One region of the Maritalea sp. YIW29 genome, then DNA from elsewhere that is predicted to be linked to it. Evidence: predicted binding sites of a transcription regulator. Region 1 holds the regulator's gene; each other region holds the start of a gene.
The links. Region 1 encodes LexA, which represses DNA repair genes until DNA is damaged. Its sites were predicted from a motif close to TGTTCNNNNTGTGTTCNG; they were not measured.
Positions count from the first base shown of each region.

Region 2: AC2D8L_RS08180 (PA0069 family radical SAM protein) is a predicted target of LexA. The motif match lies at 1,468-1,485, and genes of this name have one in related genera.
Region 3: recA (recombinase RecA) is a predicted target of LexA. The motif match lies at 1,079-1,096, and genes of this name have one in related genera.

Region 1 covers NZ_JBXVVF010000001.1:936,768-939,943, reverse strand. Annotated here, with positions in the region: gene AC2D8L_RS04590 (metal ABC transporter permease) at 1-328, shown strand, start outside; gene lexA (transcriptional repressor LexA) at 1,071-1,790, shown strand; gene AC2D8L_RS04580 (ComEC/Rec2 family competence protein) at 1,895-3,176, opposite strand, start outside.
Region 2 covers NZ_JBXVVF010000001.1:1,683,289-1,686,464, forward strand. Annotated here, with positions in the region: gene AC2D8L_RS08170 (C1 family peptidase) at 1-995, opposite strand, end outside; gene AC2D8L_RS08175 (protease inhibitor I42 family protein) at 1,017-1,331, opposite strand; gene AC2D8L_RS08180 (PA0069 family radical SAM protein) at 1,528-2,682, shown strand; gene AC2D8L_RS08185 (multicopper oxidase family protein) at 2,789-3,176, shown strand, end outside.
Region 3 covers NZ_JBXVVF010000001.1:537,908-541,083, forward strand. Annotated here, with positions in the region: gene AC2D8L_RS02650 (DUF418 domain-containing protein) at 1-860, opposite strand, end outside; gene recA (recombinase RecA) at 1,163-2,260, shown strand; gene alaS (alanine--tRNA ligase) at 2,474-3,176, shown strand, end outside.

The sequences.
Region 1 (3,176 bases):
ATGGCTGCATTATGGTCTATTGGCGGTCATTTCGCTAAGTGTCGTGGCAGCGCTGAAAGCGGTTGGCATTATTCTCGCGATTGCGCTCTTGGTTGCACCCGGCGCAATTGCATACCTTATCACCCGCCGAATTGGTCAAATGTTGGTCTGGGCATTACTCTTATGCGTCGGCTCTTCATTCTTGGGTGTCTATATTGCCTTTTTCATCGATAGCGCCCCTGCCCCAACCATTGTTCTGGTGATGACGGTTCTTTTTGTGATTGCGTTTTTCCTGTCGCCGAACGCCAAGAAACTATCAGGCGCGCAAACTGAACCCGCACCACAATAAATAAAGGGGCGGTGCCCAATTGCCCGCCCCTTCATACGAAGTTTATTAGAAGTGTTTGTTCTCATTTCCAAGCCCTATATCTTTTCTTATGTGCGGGCTCAAATCGCCAGCTCCTAAATAATAGGCTCGCGCAATCTTGCGTTTTTGACGAGCCTCCAAATAGTTCAAAAAGACACGTAGGTACCGACCTAATCGTTCGAAATATTGCTCAGATATTGCATGTTGTTTTTTCATGTGTATTCGCTCGGCAAAAAGCACAAAGCTTCGCCGCTCCTAATTTTGAATATAATTGTGCTGAAATCGCCGCGCGCAGATGCAGCGCGGAAAATGACAGCGACTGATTGTTGATAGTCCACGCCACGCGTAGACTATGGGAGTTTGAAAAGATGAACCTTAGACGGCCGCAGCTTGGACGCTGGGCGAAGGATCGGTTGCGCTAGTGTTAAACTGGCAAACAAGTTGCCAGAAGTGTTTGTGAATTGAACATAAAAACCTCCTTGGCGTTGTGGCTGGCGGGACCAGCCTGATTAAAGACAATTGTGCAATACACTCACGTTGCCGTGATTTGCAACCCATTTGCGCGACTTTGTGGCACACACATCTGAAATGTTGCAATTCGAACACACAGTTAGAGAGCCTCATCATTTCGCCAAATTTTGACCCACTTGCAGAACATATAAAGAACAGTTATAGTTGTTCAACATTTGTTCCGATTCTAAATCAGGCTGTAAAGGACTTCAAAATGTTGACCCGCAAGCAACATGAACTGCTGATGTTTATTCATGAGCGCATGAAGGAAAGTGGCGTACCTCCCTCATTTGATGAAATGAAGGATGCATTGGATTTGAAATCTAAGTCCGGTATTCACCGTCTAATTACAGCTCTGGAAGAGCGCGGATTTATTCGTCGTCTGCCCAATCGGGCGCGTGCAATGGAAGTGGTTCGCTTGCCAGACAGTATGAACCCTTCCCTTGGTGGCAAGAAGTCCAAGTTTGAGCCAAGTGTCATTCAAGGTGACCTGGGCAGAGCGCGTGAACCAGTTTCAGCGGCTCCAATTGCTCAGGACGAGAATACTGACGCTCCGGTTACGATCCCTGTTATGGGTCGGATTGCGGCGGGTGTTCCAATTGCTGCAATTCAGGAACAAAGCCACACCATTTCTGTGCCCCCAGAAATGCTTGCCGGCGGTGAACATTACGCGCTGGAAGTTAGTGGCGATTCGATGATCGATGCGGGCATTTTTGACGGCGATACGGTGCTGATCAAGAAACAAGTCACTGCCAGCAACGGCGAAATTGTTGTCGCCTTGGTCGATGACGAAGAAGCGACACTGAAACGTTTGCGCAAAAAGGGGCAGTCTGTTGCCCTTGAAGCAGCAAACCCAGCATATGAAACAAGAATTTTCGGCCCTGACCAAGTAGCGGTTCAGGGACGATTGGTTGGTTTATTTCGCAAGTACTGACCCCGTTGTGACCTCGTGGTCCCAACATCCCCGATTGCGAACACTTGGCCCGACAACTACGCTTTATGCATTGGTTGCTCGGGTCTTTTTTGATTGATGTTGGCTCACGGACGCCAAGGACGGTTGTGATCGTGCAGCGCCCATTTTACCTCAATTTCGCCTACGCTATTTCTGAACAATATCGCAACGCCAAAGTCATCAAGTTCTCTTTGTGTGATGACCAACGCATTGGGACAGCTGACAGAGCGCCGTTGCCTTACGATCAAAATGTCGGCAACAGAGCAATCTTCTCTTAAGCCAACGCTGTCTTTTACCGCTGAGATCACCACACCTTCAACCTGAGCACTGCAGCCATGGCGATCGCAGCCACCAATGGCGTCATCATCTAGCAAGTTTGCGCCAAACCGCTCTGCCCACGCCCTTGTTGTAAAACTATTCGACTTGCGGCCCAGTTGCGCAAATGTTGTACCATGATTGATGATGATCGCCTGCGTGCTGTCTGAAATCACCGCAAATGGATGCTTAGCTGGACCGAAGGCAAACAAGCATAGCGCGAAGGCAATTGGCGCCAAAAATTTTATCCTGCCGTGAAAAAAGCTCAACCAGCCCAACATCAACAAACAAGCCGGCAAAACCCAACGCGCCAACATAGGTGTCTGTGTGAACTCTGCGCTTATCGTCGAAATATATTTCGCGATGTGTACAATCGTGTCGATCCCCGCTCCCATTAACATCAGGAACGGTCCTTCAAGGCCAACAGGCATCAGCAATACTGAAATCAGGCCACATGGTAAGACGAAGAACCCAACAATGGGAACAGCAATTAGGTTTCCGATTAAACCCAATGGTGCGAATTGTTGAAAATGTACGGCGGCGACAGGCGCAGTTGCAATCCCTGCAATTAGACTCGTCAGCGCAATGCCGCCAAACAACTTCGCCCAATACGGGAAGATAATTGCCGACCGGCCAATGCCCGCATAAACAGCGACTAAGCCTACCACAGCAGCAAAAGACAGTTGAAATCCTGGTTTAAAAATCTCGTGCGGAAACAATACGATAATGCAAATGGCAGCAAGCGCGACGTTGCGCATGGTGATCGCGCGCCGACCCGCAATGATGGCCACAAATGCCAACACCAACATCAACGTCGCGCGTTGGGTTGCCAAATTTGACCCTGAAATCAAAAGATAGGCAACTGCTACCCCTATGGCGAACATCGCCGCCATTGGCTTGATCAACCTGTCGCGACGGCTCACCTGCAAAATCAAAAATAGAACCAATATAAAAACACTGCCGACCACCAAAGTCAGATGCAATCCAGAAATTGCCAGCACATGGGCCAAACCGGCATTGGCAATTTGCTCGCGCAATTCACTGGCAATGCCG
Region 2 (3,176 bases), 750 kb from region 1:
TCCCCTTTTAACCAGCCCGCATTTGAATTTGGATCATGTGGTGACCAAGTCTCGTTGGCATGCTCATCAATCATCAAACTGTACGTTGTGCCGCCCTTATTGAACGGGTAAACTTTGCTAAAAGCGTTGACGCCCCACATGGATGCATCAATACCGCATTGCCCATAACCTATTTTGAAATAACCACCGTCACCCCATTTGGTTCCCCAACTGTTTTTGCAAATCCAAGCTTTCTCATTGTCATCAAATCCGACAACACAAACAGCGTGATGGCCAGCATATTTCGCTTTACCATTCCAGTGATAGACCCCGTTGGAATATGCAAAAAAGTCGTTGTACACGACGAAGGTTGTAATCATGGGACATGATTTGCGCAGCCACTCTTTCATATCAGCAGCCGACCCAACATTTCTATAGGTCGCAAGCTTTGTCACCTTGCCCTTCCACTTTTTGGGCAATTTGGGCACCTGATCTTTGGCAGTGTAGGGGTAAAGCGTATCCGGAATTACGCCGGTTGAAGTAGAATATGCCAACGCGCTTGAAACATTCCAACCCGCGCAGCTCCCGCCGCCACTAAATTGCAATTGCCCTTCTGAAAGGGAAATCAACGTCCCTTCGTGCGGGCTGCCAATGGGCAGTTTGGCAGCAATGCGCATCGCAGAATCAACTGCGGCATTGGTCGCAAAAGCCACGCATGCGCCACATGTTTTTTGATCTTTTACCTTTGTGATGAAGTTGCCCGTTTTCGTGCTGCGCCAATCAAAGTTTTTTGGCGGCGTTGCTGCCACAAGGTCTAAGTGCGCGCTGACATTGGCGGCCGCGACATTCTCACGCTCGCCCAATGGAATATCCTCGGGATCCTCCAATACCCCCAGCCGCATTTTTCGCTCTTCGTGCGACATGCGCAACATGGACGTGTCACCGGCCGACCAAATAACGCCGCTTTCTGCATTTTGCTGTTGGATTTCTCGCAATAGATCAATGTCTAATTCCATATGTAATATCTCCCTTAAAAATTATTCTGTAGTATTGATCGTTGTAAAAAACTCGCCGATTGGCTCGGCGTCGCTTTCCCACTTTCGACCTAATCGCGCCTTAATCACTGAAGAACCAAGCTTGCGGGATTGAAGCTTGAACCGCCGAACGCCCCCGCCACCAACCTTATCTTCAGAAAGATGCCCAATTTCAGAGCTAAGCAGTTCAATATTGTCGTCAATAATAATAGACCAGAGAAATCCCGTTGTCGGGTTCTCCTTCAACTCAATAAAAAATGGGCGCAACCTTGAAACTTCAAAAACAAAACCACTGTCGTCTTCTGAAATAATCAACATTTAGTTGCTCTAATTATCCTAGTACAAACTTTGATAAGTATCCAAATTCAAATCCCCCCAATATTATTTAACTATACTGGACCTTGAGTTTTCAGCAAGCGATAGCTCAGGTTCGTGCAATTGCTGATTGACAATTTGTTCTCATTTTGTTCTATTTGACTAGAACGATTTGTTAACTTTTGTCGCGAGGTGATTTATGCCCATTCATGCTAGTTTACCGCCCCCGCCGGATAGCTTTGCACGCATTGCCAAAAGTGCTGATCGCGATATTTTGGCCAGTCGTATGGTTTCGCCAGATCGCAACCGTGGCCGGGGCGCACAAAGCAACATTTCTGGTCGCTTTGAGCCGTTTGAGCGCGAGAGTTTTGACGATGGTTGGCAGTCGCTTGAAAGCTTACCTGCTTTTAGCACCAATGTGCGTGATGAACGGGCAAAAACCATCATCACGAAGAACGAGTCCCCGGACCTTAATTTCGATCGCTCGATCAATCCATATCGGGGTTGTGAACATGGCTGTTCTTATTGTTTTGCACGTCAAACCCATGCCTATTTGGGACATTCTGCAGGGATTGATTTTGAGCGAGAGCTTTATGCCAAGACCAACGCGGCGGATCGATTGCGCGAAGAATTAAGCCGAAAGAAATATGTGCCTAAAGCAATAGCGATTGGCACCAATACCGACCCCTATCAGCCGATTGAGCGAGAGCGTAAATTGATGCGCGATATTTTGGCGGTGCTATTGGAGTTCAAACATCCGGTGACCATCGTCACCAAGTCAGCACTTATCGTGCGCGATTTGGACCTGCTCACGGAATTGGCCAAGCTGAATTTGGTGCATGTCGCCATATCGGTGACCACGCTAGACCGGAAACTATCCCGCCAGTTGGAGCCGCGCGCTTCAACCCCGTCTAAGCGGCTTGAGGCAGTGGAGTTGTTGAGCCAGTCGGGCATTCCGACTCAGGTTATGGCAGCACCGATGATCCCTGCCATTAATGACAGCGAATTGGAGAAAATAATTGATGCGGCGGCGGCGCAAGGGGCGGTTTCAGCCGGCATGATCATGCTTCGGTTACCCGGTGAAGTGCGCAATATCTTCCGCGAATGGTTGCTGCGTTATTATCCGGACAAATTGCGCCATGTGCTTAATCTGGTGCGCAGCGTGCGGGGTGGGAAAGATAATGATCCCAATTATGGATCTCGGATGAAGGGCACCGGCCCTTACGCCTATCAAATGCAACGGCGGTTTGAACTTGCCCTCAATCGCAACGGGCTTAAAAAGCGCCTACCGCATTTGCGGACGGACCTGTTCACGCAGCCAGAACAACAAGACGATCAACTCAGCCTTTTTTGATAGACTGGATTGAACTTGTGACAATTTGGCCTTTCACCTAATCGGGGGATTTGATCTAGTTTAACTCAACCTTCTTTAGTGTTTTCAATTTGGTTTGGGTTTTCTTATGTTGGGCATGTCTCGTCGCGAATTTTTGCTGGGTTCTGCCACTACGCTTGCCGCTTCTGCGGCAAGTTATGGTTGGGCTAAAAGCGCACTGGCGGCGGATATGCAATTGCCGCTGAACTATCTTAGCCACGAAATAATGCCCGGGCACATTACCGAACGGATGATGGGGTTCGGTTCTGGTGGCACTGCCCCGATCATTCGTTTGAAACAGGGTGAAACCAAGAGTGTTGATGTCACCAACAATTTGCATGAGGCAAGTATCGTGCATTGGCATGGGCTTCGGCATGAGAACGCAATGGACGGCGTGCCTTACCTCACGCAAAAACCAATAGAGCTGGGCGAAACATTTCGCTACCAAATCCAGTCTCCAGACGCAGGCACATTTT
Region 3 (3,176 bases), 400 kb from region 1:
GTTAATGTTTGCTGCCCGGTTTGGCACAAGAGGTGAAGAGCGGAATTACCGTAGGCTGCCTTAGGCACCAATAAACAAAGACCAATCACGAACATCGCCGCACTTAAACCGTTCAGCATGAAAAATGGGCCGGGAGGTATGGGGCTAGTTGCAAAAAATTGTGCCAATTCCTCGCCAAGGATAGGCACAAGCGTTGTTATCGTTTGTGCGCTACTGACGGGGACCAAGGCCAAACCAATTGCCCCTAAAATGGTCAAACGTAGCGCGTTAATGGGTTGTGATAGATCGTTTTTTGCCAGGAATATGCCAAAACTGAAAAAGCCCAGCCATGGGATGACGGGGTGCCAGCCATTGAAGAACAGATTGCGGATAAAACCGTTTATTGTCCAAAAGCCTGAATAGTGCAGCGTTTCCCAGTTCCAGCCGATATCGTAATCAACGAACAAGTTTAGGGCAGGGAACGCGAGGATCAGCGCCGCAGTGATGCCTAGCAGCGGCATCGGGCCAAGAGGCAATAACCAAATGCCGAGCGCGAAATAAAATGCATAATAGTGGATGATATCCGCATCAAATATGGTCAGATTTATCAGGCCGATGACCAGCAAGAACGCAGACCGTTTTAGCATGGTAAAGTGAAACCCTGTCCGCTTGGAGTTTCCTGCAGCAAGAGTAACACCCACACCTGCCAATACGACAAATAGCGCAGCGGCTTTTCCTTCAAGTAAGATGAGAATGTCGGCAATTATGCTGGCATGAACCAGAGATGGATCGGTCATCACGACGTTGAAATTCACAATGACCATGCCCGTGAACGCGAAAAACCGTGCCAAATCTAGTCCATGTAAACGCTCATTTTTCATATAGCACTCGAATGATATTTAATAGAACAATCATTCGCATATAAGAGTGATTCTTGCCAATTCAAGCCGATTTGATGATTTGCCTGACATAGGGCGGGAGCAACATTTCGTGTACACTTGGCTATTCAAAATGGCGATTTGAGAACAAAGAAGGAATAAAAATCACTTTTCCCTTATATCTCAGATAGATAGAATGCTTGACTTCGGTCGTGAAATATGAGAACAAATATAGTACAAAATATAAAAATAGATTGTCCCGACGGATTGCATGACGACGTTGGTTTTGGAATAAGGAGAAGGTAATGGCTAATTCTCAACTTCGTGTTGTCGAGGGGGGTTCTATGGATAAGAACAAAGCGTTGGAAGCGGCATTGTCGCAGATCGAACGGAATTTTGGTAAGGGTTCAATTATGAAGCTGGGTGAAAACTCAGCTGTCGAAGTTGAATCAGTTCCCACCGGCTCATTGGGGTTAGATATTGCCTTGGGCATTGGTGGTTTACCACGCGGACGGATCGTCGAGGTTTTTGGCCCAGAAAGTTCAGGTAAAACCACCTTAGCATTGCATGCAATCGCTGAGGCTCAAAAGGCCGGTGGTATTTGCGCGTTCGTTGATGCGGAACATGCGCTGGATCCGGTTTATGCCCGCAAGCTTGGCGTCAATATCGATGATTTACTGATATCACAGCCGGACACTGGCGAGCAGGCGCTGGAAATTACAGACACATTGGTTCGCTCTGGCGCGATTGATTTGTTGGTTATCGATTCTGTTGCAGCGCTTACGCCAAAGGCAGAACTTGAAGGCGAAATGGGCGATTCATTGCCGGGTCTACAAGCGCGATTGATGAGCCAAGCGATGCGTAAGTTGACGGGGTCTATTTCTCGCTCGAAAACGATGGTTCTTTTCATCAACCAAATTCGGATGAAAATTGGCGTGATGTTTGGTTCCCCAGAAACGACAACTGGTGGTAACGCGCTTAAGTTTTACGCCTCAGTTCGCCTCGACATTCGACGCATCGGCGCGATTAAAGATCGCGACGAAGTTGTGGGTAACCAGACGCGTGTGAAAGTTGTGAAAAACAAGCTTGCACCACCATTCCGTCAGGTTGAGTTCGACATTATGTATGGTGAAGGCATTTCCAAAACCGGTGAACTGCTCGATTTAGGGGTAAAAGCTGGTATTGTTGAAAAGTCTGGGTCTTGGTTCTCTTATAATAGCGAACGGCTAGGTCAGGGGCGGGAAAACTCACGTCAGTTCCTGAAAGATAATCCGCATCTAGCTTATGAAATTGAATCTGGTGTGCGCGAGAGTGCAGGGCTATTGACCGATAACATGATTGCACCGCCTGAAAAGAAAGATGATGACGACGATCCTGCATTGATCGAAGTTGATAAAAAGTAGACTGCTTGGTTTTTCGGCTGCACCTTTTACGTTGTTCAAGCCGCAAAATTGATAATCCTCACCAGAAACGTCGGCCAGTGGTCGGCGCTTTTGTTTTGATATTGTAGGGTTGAGACATTCGACATGCTGGACAGCCGGGTTTGGGCCATGTAAAAACGGCAAAACGTCAACAGCCTCAATTGTTTTGGGGCACCCAACCATCCGGCAGGCATTATGAGTAGCGTCAACCAAATCCGCTCGAAGTTCATCGACTATTTCAAGCAAAATGGCCACGCCGAAGTTGCCTCTGGCCCATTGGTGCCACAGAACGATCCAACCTTGATGTTCACAAATTCAGGTATGGTGCCGTTCAAAAACGTCTTTACCGGCCTTGAAAAACGTCCCTATACAACTGCGACCTCAGCACAAAAATGCGTACGCGCAGGCGGCAAGCATAATGACTTGGATAATGTCGGTTTCACGGCGCGTCACCACACTTTCTTTGAGATGATGGGTAACTTTTCATTCGGTGACTATTTCAAGGAAAATGCCATCGAGTTGGCGTGGAACCTGATCACCAAGGAATATGGACTTCCTGTCGAAAAACTGGTTGTGACTGTTTATCACGATGATGACGAAGCGTTTGATCTTTGGAAAAAGATCGCAGGTCTACCTGACGACAAGATCATCCGCATCGCGACGGCCGACAATTTTTGGTCCATGGGCGACACCGGTCCCTGTGGTCCATCATCGGAGATCTTCTATGACCATGGCGACCACATTTGGGGTGGCCCTCCAGGATCTGTGGAAGAAGATGGCGACCGTTTCATTGAGATTTGGAATTTGGTGTTCATGCAATATGAGCAACATGCCAGCGGCGAACGGACCAATTTGGCCAGCCAGTCAATTGATACCGGCATGGGGCTCGAGCGTTTTG